4 regions of the Sphingomonas sp. P2_B6 genome follow, and region 1 is predicted to be linked to each of the others. Evidence: predicted binding sites of a transcription regulator. Region 1 holds the regulator's gene; each other region holds the start of a gene.
The links. Region 1 encodes LexA, which represses DNA repair genes until DNA is damaged. Its sites were predicted from a motif close to GTTCCNCNCTTGTTCT; they were not measured.
Positions count from the first base shown of each region.

Region 2: uvrA (excinuclease ABC subunit UvrA) is a predicted target of LexA. The motif match lies at 2,060-2,075, and genes of this name have one in related genera.
Region 3: recA (recombinase RecA) is a predicted target of LexA. The motif match lies at 1,762-1,777, and genes of this name have one in related genera.
Region 4: tcmP (three-Cys-motif partner protein TcmP) is a predicted target of LexA. The motif match lies at 2,257-2,272, and genes of this name have one in related genera.

Region 1 covers NZ_JBFUDK010000014.1:21,326-24,963, forward strand. Annotated here, with positions in the region: gene AC1DX5_RS18070 (MFS transporter) at 1-103, opposite strand, end outside; gene AC1DX5_RS18075 (molybdopterin molybdotransferase MoeA) at 271-1,446, shown strand; gene lexA (transcriptional repressor LexA) at 1,503-2,180, shown strand; partial or broken gene AC1DX5_RS18085 (ComEC/Rec2 family competence protein) at 2,185-3,638, opposite strand, start outside.
Region 2 covers NZ_JBFUDK010000029.1:18,935-22,572, forward strand. Annotated here, with positions in the region: gene AC1DX5_RS23835 (LysR family transcriptional regulator) at 1-458, opposite strand, end outside; gene AC1DX5_RS23840 (alpha/beta fold hydrolase) at 576-1,496, shown strand; gene AC1DX5_RS23845 (cupin domain-containing protein) at 1,511-1,984, shown strand; gene uvrA (excinuclease ABC subunit UvrA) at 2,086-3,638, shown strand, end outside.
Region 3 covers NZ_JBFUDK010000002.1:258,514-262,151, reverse strand. Annotated here, with positions in the region: gene AC1DX5_RS03745 (class I SAM-dependent methyltransferase) at 1-375, opposite strand, end outside; gene recA (recombinase RecA) at 591-1,685, opposite strand; gene AC1DX5_RS03735 (adenosine deaminase) at 1,859-2,869, shown strand; gene AC1DX5_RS03730 (phosphoribosyltransferase) at 2,866-3,381, shown strand; gene AC1DX5_RS03725 (response regulator) at 3,510-3,638, opposite strand, start outside.
Region 4 covers NZ_JBFUDK010000006.1:200,608-204,245, forward strand. Annotated here, with positions in the region: gene thiC (phosphomethylpyrimidine synthase ThiC) at 1-1,371, shown strand, start outside; gene AC1DX5_RS11190 (DUF2199 domain-containing protein) at 1,517-2,086, shown strand; gene tcmP (three-Cys-motif partner protein TcmP) at 2,291-3,163, shown strand; gene AC1DX5_RS11200 (DUF5131 family protein) at 3,165-3,638, shown strand, end outside.

The sequences.
Region 1 (3,638 bases):
CGGTGCGCATCGAAAAGGCGACCGCGGCGGTGAACAGCGCCAGCACGCAGATCCAGAACAGGGCAGTACGATTATAGGCGTCAGGCGCCGGTGCTTGCGTCATGCATCTTCCCCCGTGACATGGCCCATGGCCATGCGAAGCACCCCGCCGACTTGATCGCGGCCAGTTTGCTACCGAAGCGATTGCTATAACACTCGTTTCGAAGATGGTAGCGGTAACTGACGCGGCTGCGTCTCGACCCGTGGCGCCTCGCCGGATAGGGAGGCGGGATGATCCCCGTCGCCGAAGCCCAGGCCCGTCTGTTCGCGCTAGCTCCCTCTGTCGATGCGGAGACCGCGCTCCTGCGTGAGGCCGCGGGGCGCTGGGCCGCCCGCGACATACTCGCCCTGCGCACTCAACCTGCCAGCGATCTCTCGGCGATGGACGGCTATGCGATCCGCTTCGCCGACCTGCCCGGCCCCTTCACCCTGGTCGGCGAGAGTGCTGCCGGCCGGCCCTTCGCCGGCGAGATCAGCACGATGGAGACGGCGCGTATCTTCACTGGCGCCGCAATGCCCGCCGGCGCTGACACCGTGCTGGTGCAGGAAGAGGCCAGCCAGGAGGGCGACCTGATCCTGCTCACCGGCGAAGGGCCCGGCGCCAAGGGCAAGAACACCCGCCGCAAGGGCCTCGACTTCTCCGCCGGCGACCTGCTCATCCCTCAGGGCGCGCGCCTCACGCCGGCCCGCATCGCGGTGGCGGCGACCGGCGGGCACGGGGCTCTCCCCGTCACCCGCCGCCTTCGTGTCGCGATCGTCGCGACCGGCGACGAGCTGGTCGCACCCGGCACCGCGCCGACGGAAGACGCGCTGCCCGAGTCGAACGGCGCCATGCTGGCCGCACTGCTGGCCGACCTGCCCGTCGAGGTGATCGACCTCGGTATCCTGCCTGATCGACTCGACGTGACCACGGCCGCCTTTGCCGCGGTCGATGCCGACATCCTCGTCACCACCGGCGGCGCCTCGGTTGGCGATCACGATCTGGTCCGCCCTGCGCTCGCTGCCGCGGGCGGCAGCATCGATTTCTGGCGGATCGCGCTCCGCCCGGGCAAGCCGATGATGGCGGGCCGGCTCGGCGGCGCGGTGGTGCTCGGCCTGCCGGGCAACCCGGTCTCGGCCTTCGTCACCGCCTTCCTGTTCCTCCGCCCGCTGATCGCCACCATGGCGGGCGCGCCCGATCCGTTCCCGCGCACCGCCACCGCGATCCTCGGCGAAGACCTGCCGGCGAACGACCACCGCCAGGACTATCTGCGCGCCGCGATCCGCGACGGCCATGTCTTCGCCGCCAGCATTCAGGACAGTTCGATGCTGCTGACTCTCGCCCGCGCCGACTGCCTGATCGTCCGCGCGCCCCATGCGCCGGCGCTCGGCGCGGGCGAAGTGGTGGAAATCCTTCCATTCGCTTGACACGGCACCGGAACATTGCATAAACGTTCCCAGTCTGTTCCGACGGAGGAATTGGGATGCTTACCCGCAAGCAGCACGAGCTGATCTGCTTCATCAACGACCGGCTCGAGGCGAGCGGCGTTTCGCCCTCGTTCGAGGAAATGAAGGAGGCGCTCGACCTCAAGTCCAAATCGGGCGTGCACCGCCTGATCAGCGCGCTGGAGGAACGCAAGTTCATCCGCCGCCTGCCCAACCGCGCCCGCGCACTCGAGGTGCTGCGCATGCCGGAACGACCCGAGGCAGCACGCAAGGCTGGCGCTGCGGTTGCGGCACCGACCGGCAATGTGAAGAAGCTCCCCGAGCCTGCGAACGACGTGATCGAGATCCCGTTGCACGGCCGGATCGCCGCCGGCGTGCCGATCGAGGCGTTCGAGGGCCAGTCGATGCTCGCGGTGCCCGCGGCCCTGCTCGGCGGCGGCGAACATTATGCGCTTGAGGTCTCGGGTGACTCGATGGTCGATGCCGGCATCCTCGACGGCGATTATGCGCTCATCCGCCGCGCCGACACCGCCCGCGACGGGGAGATCGTCGTGGCACTGATCGACGACAGCGAAGCGACGCTCAAATATTTCCGGAAGGAAGGCGCGATGATCCGCCTCGATCCGGCGAACCGCGCATACGATCCGCAGCGTTATTCTCCACATCAGGTGCGCGTGCAGGGTAAGCTCGCCGGCCTGCTCCGCCGCTACGTCTGACCGGGACGGGCGCCGCCACCCGCCAGGGGTGGCGGTCGCCCGGCTGCAACACGGTGGTGACATGGCCGGTACGCAGCGTCACCGCGACACCACCGGTCTTGGCCAGCATGTCGCGGTCTAGCTTTAGCCAGCGCGGGCGGCAGCCATCGGGCAGCCAGCGCTCGCTGACCACGATATCGGCGGTGGCGCATGCCGCGATCAGCTCGCCCGCCGGCACCAGATAGGCGCTCCGCGTCGCGAGGATCCGCCAGCTCCGGCCGCCCGCTTTCTGCTCGACCAGGCAGAGATCGCGGCTGCACCGCGCCTCTGGCTGATCGGCGAGGAACAGGGGCTCGCCGTCCACCCCGCTATTCTCCGCCAGCATGTCCGACGTGTAGTCGCCGACCCGATCACGCAGCAGCGCCAGCCCGCCCCGCGCCGTGCGGATCGCCACATGCCGGCCGTCGCCGGTGACGAGCAGGTCGGGCGTCGGCGTCGTCAGCGCCCAAGCCGCGCCCATCGCGAACGGCACGCCGCCGAGCCGCCGCCAGCGCGTCCGCCACAAGGCGACCCAGAGTCCGCCGAACGCCATCAGCCCGAAAGCCCCACCCGGCATCGCCGGTAGCGCCGCGACCGATCCGGGGATGCTCGCGGTAGCATGCGCGATCCACAGCAGCAGGTCGAGCGACCGCGCCGTCAGCCACCACAGGGGCGCGCCGATCCCGGCCAGGTCGAACAACAACGCGAGCGCCTCGAGCGGCATGACGATGAAGGTGGTCAGCGGGATCGCGACGATATTGGCGACCGCGCCGTAAATGCCCGCCTTGTGGAAGTGGAACAGCGCGATCGGGATCAGCGACAGCTCGACCACCACGCCGGTCAGCAGCAGCGACAGAAGCGTGCGCCCGAGCTTCTGCCACCACGCCTGCTCGCGCGGCGCGAACCATGCCTTCACTCGCGGATGCTCATGCAGCGCGACGATCGCCGCGACCGCCGCGAAGGAGAGCTGGAAGCTCGGCCCGGCCAGCGCCTCGGGGAAGAGCAGCAGCACGATGAAGGCACCGGCCGCGACCAGCCGCAGGGTAATCGCCTCGCGCCCCATCGCCATCGCGATCAGTACCAGCAGCGCCGCGACGCAGGATCGGACCGTCGGCACCTCGGCGCCGGTCAGCCAGGTATAACCGATCGCCGCCACTGCACCCGCCCCGGCAGCGATCAGCGGCAGGCGGAAACGCAGCGCCAGCCACGGGCTGAGCGCGAGCAACCGCAACACCAATAGCATCACTGCGCCGACCACCGCAGTGATGTGCAGCCCGCTGACCGATAGGAGATGCGCCAGCCCCGACCGGCGCATCGCTTCGGCATCCTCCTCGGAGATGCCGCCCTGGTCCCCGGTCGCCAGCGCCGCCGCAATCGCCCCGCCGCCGCCCGGCGCGCTCGCCTGGATGTGTTTCGACAGCCTTTCGCGCAGGCCCGCAC
Region 2 (3,638 bases), on a different contig from region 1:
AGCCGCGTGTCGCCGACCGGGCCGTGGCGGATCACCGCGTCGAATCCGCTCGCCGCCGCGTCGACAAAGCCGTCGTCCAGCTCCAGCGTCAGGTCGATATCGGGATGGTCGCGCAGGAACTGGTTCAGCGCGGGCCCGAGATGCAGGATGCCGAACCCGACCGGCCCCGATACCCGGAGCGGCCCGGCCAAAGTCCCGCGCCGCTGCGCCAGCTCGGCCGCCGCCTCGCGCGCCTGGTACAGGATATGCTGCGCGCGCGGCAGGAAGCTGTGGCCGTCCTCGGTCAGGGTCAGCTTGCGCGTGGTGCGCTGGATCAACCGCGTGCCCAAAGTGCGCTCCAGCTCGGCCAGCCTTTCGCTCACCACCGACTTGGCGAATCCCAGCCGCCGCGCCGCCGCGCTGATCGATCCGGCCTCGGTGATCGCGGCAAAGGCGCTGAGCCCGTCCATCTTCATCATCGTTCGGCTATCCCGGACACAAGTTTCAGCTTTATGCTACTAGTCCGAACAACCGATAGCGATCATTTTCCTCGGCAAGACGGGCGGCCCCGATGGCGCCCAAACAGGGGAAATCCGATGCTTCGTTCGCTGATGCTCGCCGGCGCCGCACTGATCATGGCGGCGCCCGCCGCAGCGCAAGTGCCGCCTTATCCGGCCGCCTTCCATACCGAGGAGATCGCCACCAACGGTGCGACCATCCATGTCCGGGTCGGCGGCAAGGGCCCCGCGGTCGTGCTGCTGCACGGCTATGGCGAGACCGGCGACATGTGGGCGCCGATGGCGGCCGACCTGATGCGCGACCACACCGTGATCGTGCCCGATCTGCGCGGCCTCGGCCTGTCCTCCAAGCCGTCCGGCGGGTTCGACAAGAAGAATCAGGCGGGCGATGTGCTCGGCGTGCTCGACCGGCTGAAGATCGCCAGGGCCGATCTGGTCACGCATGACATCGGCAACATGGTCGGCTTCGCCTTTGCCGCGCTCCACCCCGACCGGGTCGGCCGCTTCGTGCTGATCGATGCGCCGGTGCCCGGCGTCGGCCCATGGGAGGAGATCCTCAAGAACCCGCTGCTCTGGCATTTCCGTTTCGGCGGGCCCGACATGGAGCGGCTGGTGGCGGGGCGCGAGCGCATCTATCTCGATCGCTTCTGGAACGAATTCTCCGCGGTGCCCGCGCATTTCACCGAAGGCTCGCGCGAGCATTATGCAAAACTCTACGCCATGCCCGGCGCGATGCACTCCGGCTTCGCGCAATTCGCCGCCTTCGATCAGGACGCGATCGACAACCGCGCCTGGCTCGCCGCGAACGGCAAGCTCAAGATGCCGGTCCTCGCGCTCGGCGGCGAGAAGAGCTTCGGCCTGACCATGGCGGTGGTGATGCGCGCCGGCGCCGAGAATGTCACCGAAGGCGTGGTCCCCGGTTCCGGCCACTGGATCATGGAAGAGAATCCCGACGCGACCGTGACGCTGGTTCGCGGCTTCCTGGACGCGGGCAAGTGAAGGCGCGGCTCTGGTTGGCGACGGCACTCCTGCCGCTCGCCGCCACCAGCGCCGCCCAAACAGGGGCGGGGCAGTCGGGGGAGGGCGGTCACCTCCGCCTCGCCCCCGCCGACATTGCCGCGCTGCCCATGCTAGGCGCCGGCGCCGGCACCTCGGGCGTGGCGGGCATCCGCACCCGCATTCTCTCCGGCGACCCGACCAAGGCCGGCCTCTACACCATCGCGCTGACCGTCCCCGCCAACACCCGCATCGCCGCCCACCGCCACCGCGACGATCGCACCGCCACCGTCGTCGCCGGCACCTGGTATTTCGGCTATGGCGACAAGGCACCGGACGCCGCGTTCAAGCCCCTCCCGCCCGGCAGCTTCTATGCCGAACCCGGCGACGTCGCCCATTTCGCCCGGACGGGCGCCGATCCGGTGACGCTCTACATCACCGGCATCGGGCCGACCGACACCCGCTATGTCGAGGCCAGCGCGAGCCCTTGATCGAAAGCAACACGGTCGCGGCTCGAAACCGCGCCGCGCGTTCCTATATTGCCCGGTAGCGGCTCTTGCCGAATCCGAACAAATATGGAACATAACGGTCTATGCTGACCCATATCTCCGTGCGCGGCGCGCGCGAGCACAACCTCAAGGATGTCTCGATCGACATCCCGCGCGACACGCTCACGGTGATCACCGGCCTGTCCGGCTCGGGCAAGTCGAGCCTGGCCTTCGACACCATCTATGCCGAGGGGCAGCGGCGCTATGTCGAGTCGCTCTCGGCCTATGCCCGCCAGTTCCTCGAGCTGATGCAGAAGCCCGATGTCGACCATATCGAGGGCCTGTCGCCCGCCATCTCGATCGAGCAGAAGACCACCAGCCGCAACCCGCGTTCGACCGTCGCGACCGTCACCGAGGTCTATGATTACATGCGCCTGCTCTGGGCGCGCGTCGGCATTCCCTATTCGCCCGAGACCGGCCTGCCGATCGCAGCGCAGACCGTCAGCCAGATGGTCGACCGGGTCATGGATCTGCCCGAGGGCACGCGCCTGTACCTGCTCGCCCCCGTCGTGCGCGGCCGCAAGGGCGAATATCGCAAGGAAATGCTCGAGTGGCAGAAAGCGGGCTTCACCCGCGTCCGCATCGACGGCGAACTGTACGAGATCGACGAAGCCCCCGCGCTCGACAAGAAATTCAAGCACGACATCGAGGTGGTGGTCGACCGCCTCGTCGTCGGCCCCGACATGTCCACGCGCCTCGCCGACAGCTTCGAGACCGCGCTGAAGCTGGCCGAGGGGCTGGCCTATGTGGATCTGGTCGATACGACGGTGGCCGAAATATCCCCCTCCCGCTCGCGGGAGGGGCTAGGGGAGGGCCTGTCCGCAAGCAGCGCCGCCCTTGGTGACACGCCCTCCCCCGACCCCTCCCGCAAGCGGGAGGGGAGTAAGGTCAAGGAAGCCCCCCAGACCTTCGTCCCCGAAGGCAAGATGAAGAACACCGGCATCCCCGCCAACCGCATCGTGTTCTCCGAAAAATTCGCCTGCCCGGTCTCCGGCTTCACCATCGCCGAGATCGAGCCACGCCTCTTCTCCTTCAACGCCCCGCAAGGCGCATGCCCCGCATGCGACGGCCTCGGCGAGAAGCTGCTGTTCGACGAGGAACTCGTCGTTCCCAACCATGCGCTCTCCATCAAGAAGGGCGCGATCGTCCCCTGGGCGAAATCCAACCCGCCTTCGCCCTATTACATGCAGGTGCTGGGCAGCCTGGCGCGCGAATTCGGCTTCAGCCTCGACACGCCCTGGGAGGATCTGCCCGGCGAAGTGAAGCTGATCATCCTGCACGGCACCGCCGGCAAGCCCGTCACGCTGACCTTTATCGACGGCAAGAAGTCGTACGACGTGCGCAAGCCCTTCGAGGGCGTCATCGGCAACCTCAACCGCCGCATGCTCCAGACCGAAAGCGCCTGGATGCGCGAGGAGCTGTCGAAGTACCAGAGCAGCGCTGCGTGCGAGGTCTGCCACGGCGCCCGCCTCAAGCCCGAGGCGCTGGCGGTCAAGATCGGCATGCGCGACATCTCCTCGGTCACCCATTTGTCGGTGGTCGATGCGCTCGCCTGGTTCACCGCCATCCCGTCGGATCTGACGACGCAGCAGAACGC
Region 3 (3,638 bases), on a different contig from region 1:
ATCGGGGAAGAACATCACGCCGTGGCGCGAGACGATGAGATCTACGGGTGCGAGACCGGCGAGATGATCCTCCGCCGGGCCGCACCGGAAGGAGAGATTGTCCAGGCTCCGCGCCCGTTCCGTGGCGATTGCGATCAGCGAGGGCGAGATGTCGATCCCGACCACCTGCCGCGCCGGCAGTGCCCCGGCTGCGGCCAGGCTGGTGGCGCCGGCGCCGCAGCCAATATCGACGATCGTCTTGCTGCCCGGCGCCGCCATGTCGAGGATCGCTGCATTGAGATGCACCGCCAGCCCGGCGAGGCAGCGGTCGGTCCGCTGCCATTCCTCCGCCCAGACATCGCCGACGGTACCCGACCAGTCGTTCGCGCTCGTCATGCTTTTCCGTCTCCACGCCGCGCGATCAAGGCCCGGTCGGGGCCGCTCTATCCCGCATCCGCCGGGCGAACCAGCATGGCGAAGGGAAATCGCAGCCCGCAATCCCAACCCGAAATCCCCGGCCAAACCCCTGTGCCCCACAATATGAAAGGCCCGCCGACGCGGGCGGGCCTTTCCGGGTTTTGCGACGGGGAAACGCCGCGTGAAGTCAGGTCTCAGAGATCGCCGTCATCGTCCTCGGGCTCGGGGCCGGCCATCATCTCTTCGGCGACCTTGTCGGTCCGGGCCCGGATCGCCTTTTCCAGGCGATCGGACATTTCGGGGTTTTCCTTGAGGAAGGTCTTCGAATTCTCCCGGCCCTGGCCGATGCGGACGCTGTCGTAGCTGAACCAGGCGCCCGATTTCTCGACCAGCCCGGCCTTCACGCCGAGATCGAGGATTTCGCCGATCTTGGAGATGCCCTGGCCGTACATGATGTCGAATTCGACCTGCTTGAACGGCGGCGCGACCTTGTTCTTGACGACCTTCACCCGGGTGGTGTTGCCGATGATTTCTTCGCGGTCCTTGATCTGGCCGGTGCGGCGGATGTCGAGGCGAACCGAGGCGTAGAATTTCAGCGCGTTGCCGCCCGTCGTGGTCTCCGGGTTGCCGTACATCACGCCGATCTTCATGCGCAGCTGGTTGATGAAGATCACCATGCAGCGCGAACGGCTGATCGAGCCGGTCAGCTTGCGCAGCGACTGCGACATCAGCCGGGCCTGAAGGCCGACATGGCTGTCGCCCATCTCGCCCTCGATTTCAGCGCGGGGCACCAGGGCCGCGACCGAATCGACCACCAGCACGTCGATCGCATTGGACCGCACCAGGGTGTCGACGATCTCGAGCGCCTGCTCGCCGGTGTCGGGCTGCGACACGATCAGCTCGTCGATATTGACCCCCAGCTTCTTGGCATAGACCGGGTCGAGCGCATGCTCGGCATCGACGAACGCCGCCGTGCCGCCGTTCCGCTGCGCCTCGGCGATGACGTGGAGCGCGAGCGTGGTCTTGCCCGAGCTTTCCGGCCCGTAGATCTCGATCACGCGGCCGCGCGGCAGGCCGCCCACGCCGAGCGCGATGTCGAGCCCAAGCGAACCGGTCGAGATCGCCTCGACCTGCATGGTTTCCTTGGAACCCAGCCGCATGGCCGAGCCCTTGCCGAACGCGCGGTCGATCTGAGCGAGCGCCGCGTCGAGTGCCTTGGCGCGCTCGGAGCTCGCCTTGTCGTTGGAGACTGCCATTTTGTTGTCGATGACCTTCAAAGATGCCGCCATTGGAGCCTCCGTCGCTAGACTGATCGTGCCACGCATTCAATGCGTGCTGGAAGCTTCGTACACAGTTTGTTCTACAAGAACAAGAGTGGAACGGTGTTTTTCCTCGACATGCTGATCCGCCTACCCGACGCTGACGGGCTTGCCGCCCTGCCCGCGCCGCGCGATGAAGCATCATGACCCAGGATTTCATCGCCGGCCTGCCCAAGGCGGAGCTCCACCTCCATATCGAGGGCAGCCTCGAGCCCGAGCTGATGTTCGCCCTCGCGACGCGCAACGGCATCGCCATCCCCTATGCCAGCGTCGAGGAGGTCCGCGCCGCGTACAGTTTCTCCCGGCTGCAGGATTTCCTCGACATCTATTATGCCGGCGCGGCGGTGCTGCAGACGCAGGAGGATTTCCGCGACCTCGCCACGGCTTATTTCGATCGCGCCGCGGCGGACGGCGTCGTCCATGCCGAAATCATGTTCGACCCCCAGACTCATACCGATCGCGGCATCGCCTTCGGCACGGTGATCGAGGGCCTGCTGGCGGGCATGGACGCGGCAAAGGCCCGGCATGGCATGACCACGAAGCTGATCCTGAGTTTCCTGCGCCATCTCGACGAGGACGCGGCGTTCGCCACGCTGGAAGCGGCCGAGCCCTGGCTCGACCGGATCGACGCGGTCGGGCTCGATTCGTCCGAGCTCGGCCATCCGCCGGAGAAATTCGCCCGGGTGTTCGCCGCCGCGCGTGCCAGGGGGCTGCGGCTCGTCGCCCATGCCGGCGAGGAAGGCCCGCCCGATTATGTCTATCAGGCGCTCGACCTGCTCGATGTCGACCGGCTCGACCATGGCAATCGCAGCCTGGAGGATCCGGTGCTCACCGCCCGGCTCGCGCGCACCGGCATGACCCTGACGGTCTGCCCGCTGTCCAACCTGAAGCTCTGCGTGGTCGACGACATGGCCAACCACCCGATCGACCGGATGCTCAGGGCGGGCTTGCGCGCCACGATCAATTCCGACGATCCGGCCTATTTCGGCGGCTATATCGCCGACAATTACCGCGCGGCGGCGGCGGCGCGCGGGCTCGACCGGGAGGATCTCGCGATGCTCGCGCGCAACTCCTTCCTCGGCTCCTTCCTGCCCGACGATGCGGTGGCGGCGCATCTCGCCAGCCTCGACGCCTATCTGGAGGCAAGCCGATGACCGTCTTTACCGACATCCCGCACGACGAGTTCGTCGCCGCGGTCCACGCGCTTGCCGCCCTGCTGGCCGATGACGACTGGAAGCCCGATTTCATCATCGGCATCGGCCGCGGCGGCCTCGCCCCGGCGGTGTATCTCAGCCACGCGACCGGCATGCCGATGCTCTCGGTCGATTATTCGAGCCAGGTGAAGGATTTCGCCGACGAACCGCTGGCGAAACTGGCGCGCCGCACCCAGACCGGCGAGCGGCTGCTGTTCCTCGACGACATCAATGATTCGGGCCGCACGATCGGCCATCTGCGCGACGTGCTGAGCGCGGCGGGCGCCGCGCCCGGCACCATCCGCTTCGCCACGCTGATCGACAATGTCAGCTCGGCGCAAAAGGTCGACTATCGCGCGCGGACGATCGACCGGACGGTGAACAAGGACTGGTTCGTCTTTCCCTGGGAGGCAGTGGCCCCCGCCCAGTCGCTGGTCGAGGATGCCGCGGCAGTGCCGGAACGAATCGCCTGAAGTCGTATCCCCGGGCGGTATCAAACCCGTTCGTTTCGAGCGACGTCGAGAAACCGGCCCCATCGCCAGCCAATGTGTCCCGACGTCGCTCGACACGAACGGAGCGAGAAATCGCGCCCCGGCGAGGTTTATCCGAGAGCGTCCAGTGCCTTGGACACCGCGTCCATGGTGAAGGGCTTGGGCAGGGTCGGCCGGTCGCGATAGGCGTCGGCCAGGCTGTCGGCCGATCCGCCGGTCGCGAAGACATAGGGAATGCC
Region 4 (3,638 bases), on a different contig from region 1:
GAATTCGTCCGGGACGAGGTTGCCCGCGGTCGCGCGATCATCCCCAACAACATCAACCACCCCGAATCCGAGCCGATGGCGATCGGCCGCAACTTCCTCGTCAAGATCAACGCCAATATCGGCAACAGCGCCGTCGCCTCGAACGTCGCGGCGGAAGTCGACAAGATGGTCTGGTCGATCCGCTGGGGCGCGGACACGGTGATGGACCTGTCGACCGGCCGCAACATCCACGACACGCGCGAATGGATCCTGCGCAACTCCCCCGTGCCGATCGGCACCGTGCCGATCTACCAGGCGCTGGAAAAGGTCGGCGGCGTGGCCGAGGACCTGACCTGGGACATCTTCCGCGACACGCTGATCGAGCAGGCCGAACAGGGCGTGGATTATTTCACCATCCATGCCGGCGTGCGCCTGGCGTACGTCCCGATGACCGCGAAGCGCGTCACCGGCATCGTCAGCCGCGGCGGCTCGATCATGGCGAAATGGTGCCTCGCGCACCACAAGGAGAGCTTCCTCTACGAGCGCTTCGACGAAATCACCGAGATCATGAAGGCGTACGACATCGCCTATTCGCTCGGCGACGGCCTGCGCCCCGGCAGCATTGCCGATGCCAATGACGAAGCGCAGTTCAGCGAGCTCTATACCCTGGGCGAACTCACTCACCGCGCCTGGAAGAGCGACGTCCAGGTCATGATCGAAGGCCCCGGCCATGTGCCGATGCACAAGATCAAGGAAAATATGGACAAGCAGCTCGAGGTCTGCGGGGAGGCGCCCTTCTACACGCTCGGGCCGCTCACCACCGACATCGCGCCCGGCTATGATCATATCACCAGCGGCATCGGCGCCGCGATGATCGGCTGGTACGGCACGGCGATGCTTTGCTACGTCACCCCCAAGGAGCATCTCGGGCTCCCCGACCGCGACGATGTGAAGGTGGGTGTCGTCACCTACAAGCTCGCCGCCCACGCCGCCGATCTCGCCAAGGGCCACCCGGCCGCAAAGCTCCGCGACGACGCGCTGTCACGCGCCCGCTTCGAATTCCGCTGGCGCGACCAGTTCAACCTGTCGCTCGATCCCGACACGGCGGAGCAGTACCACGACCAGACCCTCCCGGCTGAAGGCGCCAAGACCGCGCATTTCTGCTCGATGTGTGGCCCTAAATTCTGCTCGATGAAGATCACGCAAGAGGTGCGCGACTTCGCGGCGAAGCAGAACAGCGGCGTGGACAGCTTCCTTGCCGCCGCACCGGCGCAGGACGGGGACGCGGCACGGGCGCGCTTCGCGAATGCCGATGCGGAAAGGGGCATGGACGAAATGAGCGAGAAGTTCCGCGAGAAGGGCGGGGAGATCTACCTGCCGGCGGCGGAGTAAGGTTTACGCGCGCGTGAGGCGCCCCTCTCATTCCTCCCTCTGCGAAGCAGGGGGAGGGGGACCATTCGCCCTTTGCGAATGGTGGAGGGGGCGTTGCCACAAGCAAGACGGCGGAAAAGGCCATTGGTCATGACCGAGAATCTCCATGAAATTCTTCGGCCGTAAAAAGCCCCCCTCCGCGCTGGACCGCCTGTGCGGCGCAGGCTGGAAATGCACCTCCTGCGACCTGACCCACAAGGGCATGTTCCACCTCGCATCCTTCGCCCCGGATTTCTGGGAGGGGCCGGAAGAATATGAGTCCAACGGCGCCATCCGCTTCGACGGCGATTTCCTCTCGGAGGATTTCTGCGTCGTCGGCGGCGAACATTTCTTCATACGCTGCGTGTTCGACATCCCGGTCCACGGCCTCGCCGATAAATTCGGCTTCGGCGTGTGGTCCACGCTCTCCCGCGCCAATTTCGACATCTATCTCTATGGCTTCGACGAGGGCGCCTATGCGAACCTGGGGCCATGGACCGGCTGGTTCTCCAACCGTCTCGCGCCATTCGGGGACACGCTGAACCAGCCCTGCTGGGTCCATCCCCAACTGGCCCGCCAGCGGCCCGTCATCACCTTGGGGAACGAAGATCACGATCTTGCGCGCGCGCAGGCGGAGGGCATAACGCCGGAGCGGGTGCTGGAGTTATATGCGGCTTACGGTCACGTCGTGGGCTAAGTCTCCGTCGCTTCTGCTACAACGTGCACTGTCACCGATATTCCGATATTCCGAATGCCGATGCCGAAAAGGGCATGGACGAAATGAGCGAGAAGTTCCGGCAGACGGGTGGGAGATCTACCTGCCAGCGGCGGAGTAGCTGCGTTTGCCATGTCAAATAAATTGCTATAGTTCTGCAAATGTTCTTTGCGACGGGGCGATGGCATGGTTGGTACGACGCAGCAGTTTGGCAGTGCTCATACCGAGAGGAAGCTACAGACAGTTCAGAAGTACCTCGGCGCCTTCACGACGGCCTTAAAAAGGCAGTCTTTCGAACTGCTATACGTCGATGCGTGTGCCGGCTCGGGCTCCTCGACGGCTAAGCGCCCATCGACGGGCCAAGGTCACTTGGTCGACGCTGATGACATAACGATTGGATCAGCTGTCCGAGCCTTGGAAGTTAGACCGCCGTTTGATCGTTACGTTCTGAATGACACAAAGCGCTCAAACGTGCGCTCCCTAACCGCTGTCGTCGCAGAACGATTTCCGGAACTCTTTGAGCGCGTCACGTTTCTTCAGTTGGATGCCAATGAGGCGTTAATTTCACTCTGCCGAGATACGGATTGGCGTAAGAGCCGAGCGGTTGTTTTTCTCGACCCGTTCGGGCTTCAGATGAATTTTTCCATGGTTCGAGAACTCGGGCAGACGCGGGCCGTCGATCTTTGGTATCTGGTCCCTGTCCTAGCTATGAGCCGTCAAGTGAAGGGCGATGGCTCGATACTCGAAGCTGGTGGCTCTCGGATTGATGAGATTCTGGGGACCGATCAGTGGCGGAAGGCTGCGGTTGTCGAGGAAGAGTGTGGAATGGACCTCTTCGGAGCCATTGAGCCCACGACTAGAAAAGTCGCTAACGCGGCATGGTTTGAGAAGGTCGCAATGGCGCAACTAGGCACAGTGTTTAAAGGGGGCGTGTTAGATGCGGCGCTGCCTCTTGGCCGTGGGGGACTGCACGAATTTTCGCTCATATTCGCCTGCGCTAATCCCAGCGCAGGCGCGAACACGCTTGCCAAGCGGCTGGCCGCAGCAGTGTTGAAATAAAATGGCTGGCACCTCAGATATCGAGTGGACTGATGTAACGTGGAATCCGGTCGCGGGTTGCAATATCGCGTCTTCGGGATGCACCAATTGTTACGCGATGCGGATGGCAGCCCGACTGCAAGCGATGAGGCATCCCAAATACGAAGGTACAACGCGGAAAAGCGGCGGTAGGACTGTATGGACCGGAAGAATAAATATCGATCCATCTACCCTTAATGAACCGCTGAACTGGAAGCGCGGCAAGCGTATTTTCGTAAACTCGATGTCTGACTTGTTTCACGATGATGTGCCATCCGCCTTTATCCAAAATGTCTGGGCAATTATGGCCCAATGTCCGCAGCACCAATTCCAGGTTTTGACAAAGCGCCCCGAACGAATGGCGGCACTTTTTGCGAGCGGCGAGCTAGCCCCGCTACCACAGGTATGGATAGGGACATCTGTGGAAGACGAGGCAGTAGTGAGCAGAATTGGTCAC